Regions from separate parts of the Lysinibacillus sp. NPDC048646 genome, predicted to be linked through region 1. Evidence: riboswitches for the same ligand, from Rfam matches in the RefSeq annotation. Region 1 holds a riboswitch; each other region holds the start of a gene.
What was found. Region 1 has a riboswitch for cobalamin ahead of ACQKII_RS18800 (FecCD family ABC transporter permease). Riboswitches for the same ligand answer to the same signal wherever they lie in the genome.
Positions count from the first base shown of each region.

Region 2: it holds a riboswitch for cobalamin, as region 1 does, so the genes downstream of both, metE (5-methyltetrahydropteroyltriglutamate--homocysteine S-methyltransferase) here and ACQKII_RS18800 (FecCD family ABC transporter permease) in region 1, are expected to answer to the same signal.
Region 3: it holds a riboswitch for cobalamin, as region 1 does, so the genes downstream of both, ACQKII_RS08180 (hypothetical protein) here and ACQKII_RS18800 (FecCD family ABC transporter permease) in region 1, are expected to answer to the same signal.
Region 4: it holds a riboswitch for cobalamin, as region 1 does, so the genes downstream of both, ACQKII_RS04015 (ribonucleoside-diphosphate reductase subunit alpha) here and ACQKII_RS18800 (FecCD family ABC transporter permease) in region 1, are expected to answer to the same signal.

Region 1 covers NZ_JBNNLZ010000021.1:49,396-51,600, reverse strand. The annotation lists gene ACQKII_RS18805 (biotin transporter BioY) at 1-255, opposite strand, end outside; cobalamin riboswitch at 444-631, shown strand; gene ACQKII_RS18800 (FecCD family ABC transporter permease) at 784-1,851, shown strand; gene ACQKII_RS18795 (ABC transporter ATP-binding protein) at 1,857-2,205, shown strand, end outside.
Region 2 covers NZ_JBNNLZ010000002.1:191,525-193,729, reverse strand. The annotation lists gene metE (5-methyltetrahydropteroyltriglutamate--homocysteine S-methyltransferase) at 1-1,406, opposite strand, end outside; cobalamin riboswitch at 1,591-1,769, opposite strand; gene ACQKII_RS03185 (hypothetical protein) at 1,836-1,973, opposite strand; gene ACQKII_RS03180 (methyl-accepting chemotaxis protein) at 2,114-2,205, opposite strand, start outside.
Region 3 covers NZ_JBNNLZ010000005.1:108,505-110,709, forward strand. The annotation lists gene ACQKII_RS08175 (ABC transporter substrate-binding protein) at 1-508, opposite strand, end outside; gene ACQKII_RS08180 (hypothetical protein) at 514-1,053, opposite strand; cobalamin riboswitch at 1,231-1,443, opposite strand; gene ACQKII_RS08185 (hypothetical protein) at 1,757-2,056, opposite strand.
Region 4 covers NZ_JBNNLZ010000002.1:346,901-349,105, reverse strand. The annotation lists gene ACQKII_RS04015 (ribonucleoside-diphosphate reductase subunit alpha) at 1-733, opposite strand, end outside; cobalamin riboswitch at 896-1,083, opposite strand; gene ACQKII_RS04010 (hypothetical protein) at 1,193-1,876, opposite strand; gene ACQKII_RS04005 (ECF transporter S component) at 1,873-2,205, opposite strand, start outside.

The sequences.
Region 1 (2,205 bases):
AGCAAAAACGGGTGCTCCGGCTAAACCAATACACATATAGACGGTACAGGCAAGCGCACCTTTTTTGCTACCAAGAATAAGTCCTGCTAAAATAGCAAAAAATGTTTGTAATGTGATAGGTACGCTGCCAACTACCATGAAAGGTGCAAAGGAAGTAATATTGGCACCAATCATCATCAATGTAGAAAATAAGCCAATGTATGCAAGATCGACTGTTCTTAATTTATGATGCGAATGTTCAGCTACGGTTGTCATCATTTCACCCCGATTTAATATAGTTAATAGTGATATTTTAAGAAAATAAAAACTTTGTGTCAACTTGATATTGAAATAAGTTAACGCAAATGCCCCTTCATAGCAATGAGATACAAGGTTAGATATGACAAATAGAAAAAATAGGTATAGACTACAATAATTATGTATGTTAGAATCGTCATAATTTTAATATTTCAGATACTATTGGTGTGATGCCCTTAAAGCATCACTTAAAAGGGAAGTCGGTGTAAATCCGACGCTGTCCCGCAACTGTAACGAGGAGTTCTATGATATATAAGCCACTGTTCAAAATGGGAAGGCTGTCATAGCAATGATGAATCGAAGCCAGGAGACCTGCCAATTAGTTTTTTCCTGTAATGCCCACGAGGATGTAAGCAATTACGGACAATTGAAGGATACGTTTCTTACTTTTGTTTATTCCAGGGTATTTCTATGCAAAATTTTTGCGTAGAATACCCTTTTTTATTGCTTCACATCTATCATTTTTGACTAGGAGTTAATAAACAGATGAATAAACTGACACAACGCCCAAATAAAAAATTTATCTTACTTTCTATGATGCTCCTTCTACTGCTAATCATTTCAATTACATTCGCTATCATGATAGGTTCCGTTTCTATTACACCGTTGTATGTCTGGAAAGTTATCTTTTCGAAAATACCACTCGTTCAAAATTGGGTAGTGCAAGATTGGAGTCGCTCACAAGAAATTATCATATGGCAAATTCGTGTGCCACGTGTTTTCCTTGCCGCAATCGTTGGGGGAGGATTAGCCATTGCAGGTGCTGCCATTCAAGCACTTGTTCGTAATTCAATTGCTGATCCATATATTTTGGGGGTTTCATCAGGTGCAACTGTCGGTGCGACGGCCGTCATAATTTTAGGGGCGTTTTCATTTTTTGGCATATACGCGCTTTCTATCTCGGCCTTTCTAGGCTCTTTAATTGCGATTGTATTAGTTTTTTTCTTATCACGTGTTGGTGGGCGAATTTCTATCTTCCGCTTGTTACTAGCAGGAATGGCGGTATCCTTTATTTTATCTGCCACTTCGAATTTTATATTAATGATGTCCAAGCAAGAGGGCGGCATGAAGGCAGTAATGTATTGGATGCTAGGCAGTCTTGCAGGTGCAAAATGGAGTAATCTACTCATTCCAACGGTTGTTTTCATCATTGTATTTGTATTGCTTTGGCTGCATTATCGAAATTTAAATTTGTTACTACTTGGAGAAGAGGCAGCAGTCACTTTAGGGGTTAATCTACAACAATTCCGAATACAGCTTGTTATTCTAGTATCTCTACTTACAGGTGTACTTGTGGCAGTTAGTGGCTCAATTGGGTTTGTTGGTTTGATTATTCCGCATATTGTACGGTTAATAGTAGGCTCAAATTATAAATACGTTATCCCAATTAGTGCTTTATTAGGAGCAATTTTCTTAGTTTGGGCAGATGCACTTGCACGAATACTAATTGCACCAGAGGAAATGCCAATTGGTATTATTACTGCATTTTGCGGAGGACCATTTTTCATTTGGTTACTGCGTCGTAACAATTATTCTTTCGGAGAAGGAGATTAAAAAATATGACATTAGAAGCACAACATGTATCATTCTCCATTCATGATCAGCGTATTTTACATGAAGTGAGCATTCAAATAAAAGAAAAGCAATTTGTTGGTTTAATTGGTCCTAATGGTAGTGGGAAATCAACACTCTTAAAAAATATGTATCGTCTATTAAAGCCAGAAAGTGGAACGATTTTACTGAACGAGAAAGACATTTTGCAACAATCGAGTAAATCCATTGCTAAAAATTTAGCCGTTGTTAGTCAGGAAACACCTGTATTATTCGATTTTCAAGTAATAGATTTGGTTAGCATGGGCAGAACCCCTCATAAAAAATTGTTTGAACTTGACCATGAAGATGACTTTC
Region 2 (2,205 bases), on a different contig from region 1:
TCTTGTGTTACGAATGTTGCATACTCTTCATCTGATAACTGTTTCTTACGCCAAGCACTACGCATACGTTTGACCTCATCTGACTGTGGGAAGCTACCAATCGTTGTTGTTGGGAATAAAGGTAGCTGTAATAGTTCCTGCTGAATATGTTGGCGAGATTGAAAATCATGCTGACGTTCAAAATCCTGTGTCGACACAGCTTGTACAGCCTGTTGAATAGCTCTATTATTACGTACTGGATGATTTTTTAAAGCTTCGATTGCCTTCATACTCTCCGAAATTGTTTGATTTGTGGCATGATTTTTTTCCTGTACATATTTTGTTACTTCTGTAATTTCTACTAATTTCTCATCTGCAAAGGCAAGTGCATTTTTTAGAACGGGATCTAACTTGGTCTCGCGTGCAGTCGTAATCGGTACATGCTGTAAACTACATGAGGACTGAATCCACATATCCTTTGCATTGCTCAACTGTTCAATCGCTTTTACGGTCGTGCTCACCTGTGCTAAATTTGCACGCCAAATATCTCGACCATTAACAACGCCAGCAGCTAAAACTTTATCTTGAGGGAAGCCATATTGACGCAGTGACTCCATGTTTTTATCGTAGCCATGAACAAAGTCTAAACCAATTCCTTGGACAGGAAGTGCTACTAACTGTTCATACGCTGATAACGATTCAAAATAAGTTTGTAGCATAATATTTGCGTTAGGGACAGCTGCTGTTAATTGCGTATAGATTTCCTGAACGAGCTTCACCTCTGCCTCCTCTAATGTTGTGACAAGGGATGGCTCTTCTAACTGTATCCACTCGGCACCAGCGTCTACTAGCTCTTTGATAACCTGCGTATAAAGGGGGAGTAACGCTAAAATAAAAGCCACCTGTGTTTTTTTATCATAACCCTTTGTCAGCTTACAAAATGTATAAGGCCCAATGAGAGTTGGCTTTGCTGTAATGCCAAACGCTTCTTTTGCTTCTAAGAAATCAGCGAGAATTTTATTTTCCGTGAGCTGTAATGTTTGTCCCTCGAATTCAGGCACAATGTAATGATAGTTCGTATTAAACCATTTGGTCATTTCACAAGCAACTGCGTTGTCGTTACCACGAGCCGCACTATAATAGGTGTGTAAATCTAGCTGAGTTCCCTGCCAGTCAAAGCGCTTTGGCACTAAGCCAAACATCATCGCTGTATCAAGTATCCTATCATAATAGGTGAAATCGCCTACGCTTACGATATCTAAACCATAACGAAGTTGCTTTTCAATGCGGGCTAAGCGTATTTCTTTTAACTGCTGTAAAAAGTCCTCCTGTGAAAGCTCATTTCTCCAAAAAGTCTCTAATGCTTTTTTCCATTCGCGGTCTTCCCCGATGTACGGATAACCAATGGCTGTAGTTGTGTACGTCATGTCACTCTCTCCTTTTGTATGCAAATAAAAAAAGCCATTCTCCTATTCGGAAAATGGTTTATGGTCTGTCGAAATTAACTATAACGAAACGATACGAAATTCATTGTGAAATCGTACTATTTCTTTCGTTTCGCACAGTGCCGGTATGGTCACATCTCACCACCTATTTCCACGTAGGTTATTTGGTGTGTACTAGATATTGGCAGGTCTCCTGGCTTCTCATCAACACGCCTCACAGCCTTCCCAGTTTCCCAGTGGCATTTGTGATTTGCTCCGATTTACAGTTGCGGGACAGCGTCGGATTTACACCGACTTCCCTTTTAAGCCAAACTTTCATTTGGCACCAACTCTTACACAATATTCAATTATGCTCTAACTATAGCATATATTTTTCAGAAAAGTAGAATTATTTCAGTAATGATTGCGTTGCTAGCCATCACACTCACAATGTTTATCCGTCACTTTGATGATTCTATCCATCACATTCGCAGTTTTATCCGTCACTTTGATGATTCTATCCATCACATTCGCAGTTTTATCCGTCACTTTGATGATTCTATCCGTCACATTCTTAATTCTATCCGTCAGTTCCTAAAATTAGAAGAAAGGAGCAAGGTAAACATTTTTACTGCCATGTCGAGTAGAGATAATCGAACCAATGCAGTAACTCTCAAAAGCAGCCATCTATCATGGATGGCTGCTTCACTTTACAATTTAAATTGCTGCACTTCTTTATTTAAACTATCCGCCATCAATGCTAATTGCTCGGTATTTTTCGCGATTTCGTCCATCGTTCCAA
Region 3 (2,205 bases), on a different contig from region 1:
CCTCAACACCCATGACAGTCGCAATTTGTTCTATATCACCATAGACATCTTCAAATGAAGCTGCTGATTTGATAACAAATACTTTTACACCTGCATCTTCAAGTCCTTTTAACGCATCGTCCTTACCATTAGCAGAGTAAGCTATCACCACATCTGGATTTAATGATACAATGCGTTCGCTATTAAACGTACTAGAATCTGATACACGTTCAATGTTTTGTGCTTCCGCTGGATATGTATCATACTCTGTAGCACCTACGATTTTATCACCTACACCTAATGCAAATAAGATTTCTGTATTGCTTGGCTGTAAGGATACAATCGTTTTTGGTATAGCATCAAATGTCACTTCTACACCACGATCATCTGTCACTTTATAGCCTGATTCAGCTGTTTTTTCTTCCTTCGATGTGTCCCCATTCTTCGCTTCATCAGTTGTACCGCAGCCTACTAGGACAAACGCTAACATCAAAATCGAAAGCCATTGGAAATTAACTAATTTTTTCACTTCACTCATTCTCCTTTTTTCTTTTTCATTGGGTATGATTTACTTATAAACGGAATCTCGGCGATTCCAGCCTGTTGATTCATGTATATAGCCATTACGAAAAATACATTGGCCAGTAATCCTAGATAATCGAAAAGGATGGTTGGTACTTCTCGCTCCTCAGACACTTTGTGCAAGGCACGGTATGATTTCTTTGCTTCACTTCGACATAAATGAAGGGCAGCAGCAGCCTCCGTCCCCTGAGGTAAAACAAAGTTTTGAATCTCTTCCCTAACATACTCAACGTAAAAATCATAACGATTGCTAAGCCATGCTAAATCTTCGTCGGTTACAGCTAATTTGCCACGCACCGAACCATTCACATGATAGGCCATTGGCAAAATTGCCATCAAATCAGCTGCCACAACTTCAACCGTTTCTTTCTTTATAGCAGCTAATGCAACACCCACATGCGTTGTTAAACTATCTGTACGAATCTCATAATCTACCAATGATATTTTTTCACGCATAAACGGATAACATGAATAACGTGCATTTTTTTTCAAACCTGAGACCCCACTTTCTTTCGCGAAACTATTCTTACTTACTGGATGAAAGTAAAAGTGCATAAAAAAAAGCCGCTCCCGATTAACAGAGAGACGACGAAAATGCATAAATAGCGTCGCTTTGACACGACATTGCCTATGTATTTGCCGTATATCCCCCTAACTTCCGAAGAGTATTTATACGCTCAAATAAAGGTCGGTCTCCTGGCTTGTACAGTTCGCTACCTTTATGTAGCGATGTCATAAAAACCTTCCCATCTACTAGAGTTATGATTCTTCGACAGTGGCTTAATTTTATGATATCTGTACTTACAGTTGCGGAAACAGCTTCGGTTTTACACCGAATTCCCGATTATGCTATGGCCTAGCACCCTTATTCTGCAAGAATTATTCACTTGTAAAGCAGTGTATCATATATTGTGTTGAAAAAGTAGTTGCGAAATTGCGGAAAACTTAATCGAAAATATACAAAACTTAGCACTATTTCTACATAACGATTAGCTATTCGTGTTTCTCCCTCAAAAATTCTAATTAAAGTATGACTATAAGATTTTATCAATAGCTTGCTCAATATCAAGTTGTGAATCAGTTGGTTCAAAGCGAGTAATCGTTTTACCGTTCCCATCCACTAAAAATTTTGTAAAGTTCCAGTGAATATTACGACCATCTAAAAAGCTAGGTACAATTTGGACAATGGATTGAGCTAGCTTTTTTCCTGCATATTCGCCTTTCCAAATTCTCGAAAATCCACTTCATGCTTCAAATAATTGAATAATGGATGTGTTGTCTCACCGTTTACTTGCACTAATTCAAAAATTGGAAACGTCACACCATAGTTAACTTTACAAAGCTGTATAGTTTCCTCACCATCTTCAGGATTTTGATTATCAAACTGATCACAAGGAAAACCTAAAACTACGAAATTATTCTTACCATATTTCTCATGCATTTTTTGTAAATCTTCAAACTGATATGTAAAACGACATTGGTTGGGAGTAGACAAATTTGTCTACTTCTTAATACCGACTTTATTAATTAATACTAATTGTATATTGACCCGCTTTATCTAACTACCATAACTTTTAACACTTGTTGCCAAATTATGAGGCGTACTTAGAATATTCAAACCAAATATAGAAATATCACTCTCTT
Region 4 (2,205 bases), on a different contig from region 1:
CGCCAATACCTCCACCATACTTCGATAATGTTGCGACATCTGTATTCGTATCATAAATACTTTGCAAGCTATCATCTACCGTATCGATAAAGCAACTAGAAAGTTGACCATGTGTTTTCCCGGCGTTGGATAAAGTAGGCGTTGCAACGGTCATATATAAATTACTCATTGCCCAATAGGCTTCACGAACCTTATCTAAGCGATTTTCAGTTTCATCTTGCATGAGCGTCATCGCGATGACCATCCATCGCTCCTGCGGTAGCTCCACTGGTGTTTTCGTATAATCACGTACGACATAGCGATCCATTAATGTCTTTAACCCGATGTACGTAAACAACTCATCTCGGCTTTGTTGTAAATAGGACGCTAGTTCAATTAGCTCCTGCTCACTATACTTCGTTGTTAAACATTGGTGATAAAGTCCAGCTTCTGTATATCTTGCGAGCTGTGCTGGAAATACCTGATAGACATCTTCCACAGCAACGCCGCGACGCATGGCAAATTGATCGTATAATTTCTCCAAATATATTTGCGCAGCAACAAATGTCCAGAAGGGCTCTTCTTCGTCAATAAGACTAAGCGTTTGTAAAATCATCGCATCCGCCCATGCTTCAAACGTGGCACTTTCGTTTTTGCGTAGCCATCGATCCGATAACCTTACAAAACTTTCTAGTTCATCCTCCGAATAATTAAACTTTAACTTAGCTATTTGCTGTTCGATTTGAATTGTCATTTATACATTCTCTCCCTTTCACCTTCAGCCAACACAAAAAGCGATCCTACAACATGTATCTGTTGCGGGATCGCTGTAAAATCGGAAATGGAAATGAAGGACATGTACACATCAAAGTGGACAAATCTCTCGCCTCCACTTCTCAATCCCCGAAGAATGTGTTGCTGTCTTGAACAAATCGGCAGGTCTCCTGGCTCATGCTTCCTCCAAATGATTGCCTTCCCATCAGTTACAGTGGCATTTTAATCATTTGTCAGCACTTACAGTTGCGGGGACAGCTTCGGCTTAAGATTGCTCTATTTCCGAATTCCCTTTTAAACCAATATGGTACCGTTCGTCCAAATACTATATATAGTGTTTTAACTCCTAAACAAATCTAACATATTGTGTTTCTTGTTGCAATAGGCGTTTTGAATCTTGCATTTAATAAATCTATATTTTTGCTGGAAGCAAGCCCTATTACCAAGCAGTTCTACGCAGTTTTTCAAAATTTCTAGTGAAATTTTTTTGTGCAAGTTGCTCTTTTTCAGGATGTACACCGAGTAAAATAACGGCACATGGACCTGCAGTTTTCTCAACATCTAACGAACTTTGCACCCGCTGATCTCCAAAAAGTCGGGTGAATTCTACTTGTAGACCCTTTGACCCTACTGGCCAAACTTGCTGCACAATTTCATCGCGCCAAGCATTAAAAATGGGCTGAAGTTGCGCAACATCGTCAGGCTGAGCAAGCACTTCATTTCCAACAAGTGGCAGGCCGTATGTGTACCAAATAAGCTTGTCACGCTCATACAGCGTACGACTTTGTTGCGCGCCTAGCATTGTCAAAGATAAAGCTGATTGTAAAGTTGGCATATTGGATTCTGAGCTACCGCCTATCTGTGGGCAAACAAGACCAATTTCATCAAATACCTGCTGAATGCCAGAGACATAGCGAGACCAAGCAGCATCCCCTGAAAAATTAGCAAGTATTATATGCACAGGTATCGCATTCGCCGCAAGCTGTTCTAAAAAAGTAACACGAGCTGTTAAGTATGCGGTTAGATGATCTGACGTAGCCACAACATCTTGTGATTTCTCGCCAATCGCCGCGGCATTATCGGTTGTGGCAATCAAATCACCAACTTTTACTGCATTTCTCAATGCGCTCGCCCTTCTTTACGTACAAACACTTTTGAAAGAATCGGCATTACAACAGCGACGATTACTAAGTTAATAACGGTTGCCATGAAAATACTTACTAATGTTCCCCAATAAAATGCAGGGCTAATGATAAAGTAAAACGGCAGAGGTGCAACAACACCGTTTAAAACAAGCGCTACTGGCCATTTCCAGAAATGTAGGCCTTTTTTATGCATAACACCGAATACCCAAACTACAATAAACATTTCGACTGCGATAATAATATGCAGAGGTCCAAGTGGAAAACCAGATGTTAATGCTGTTATAAAATGTCCTATTAAACCCGCCGC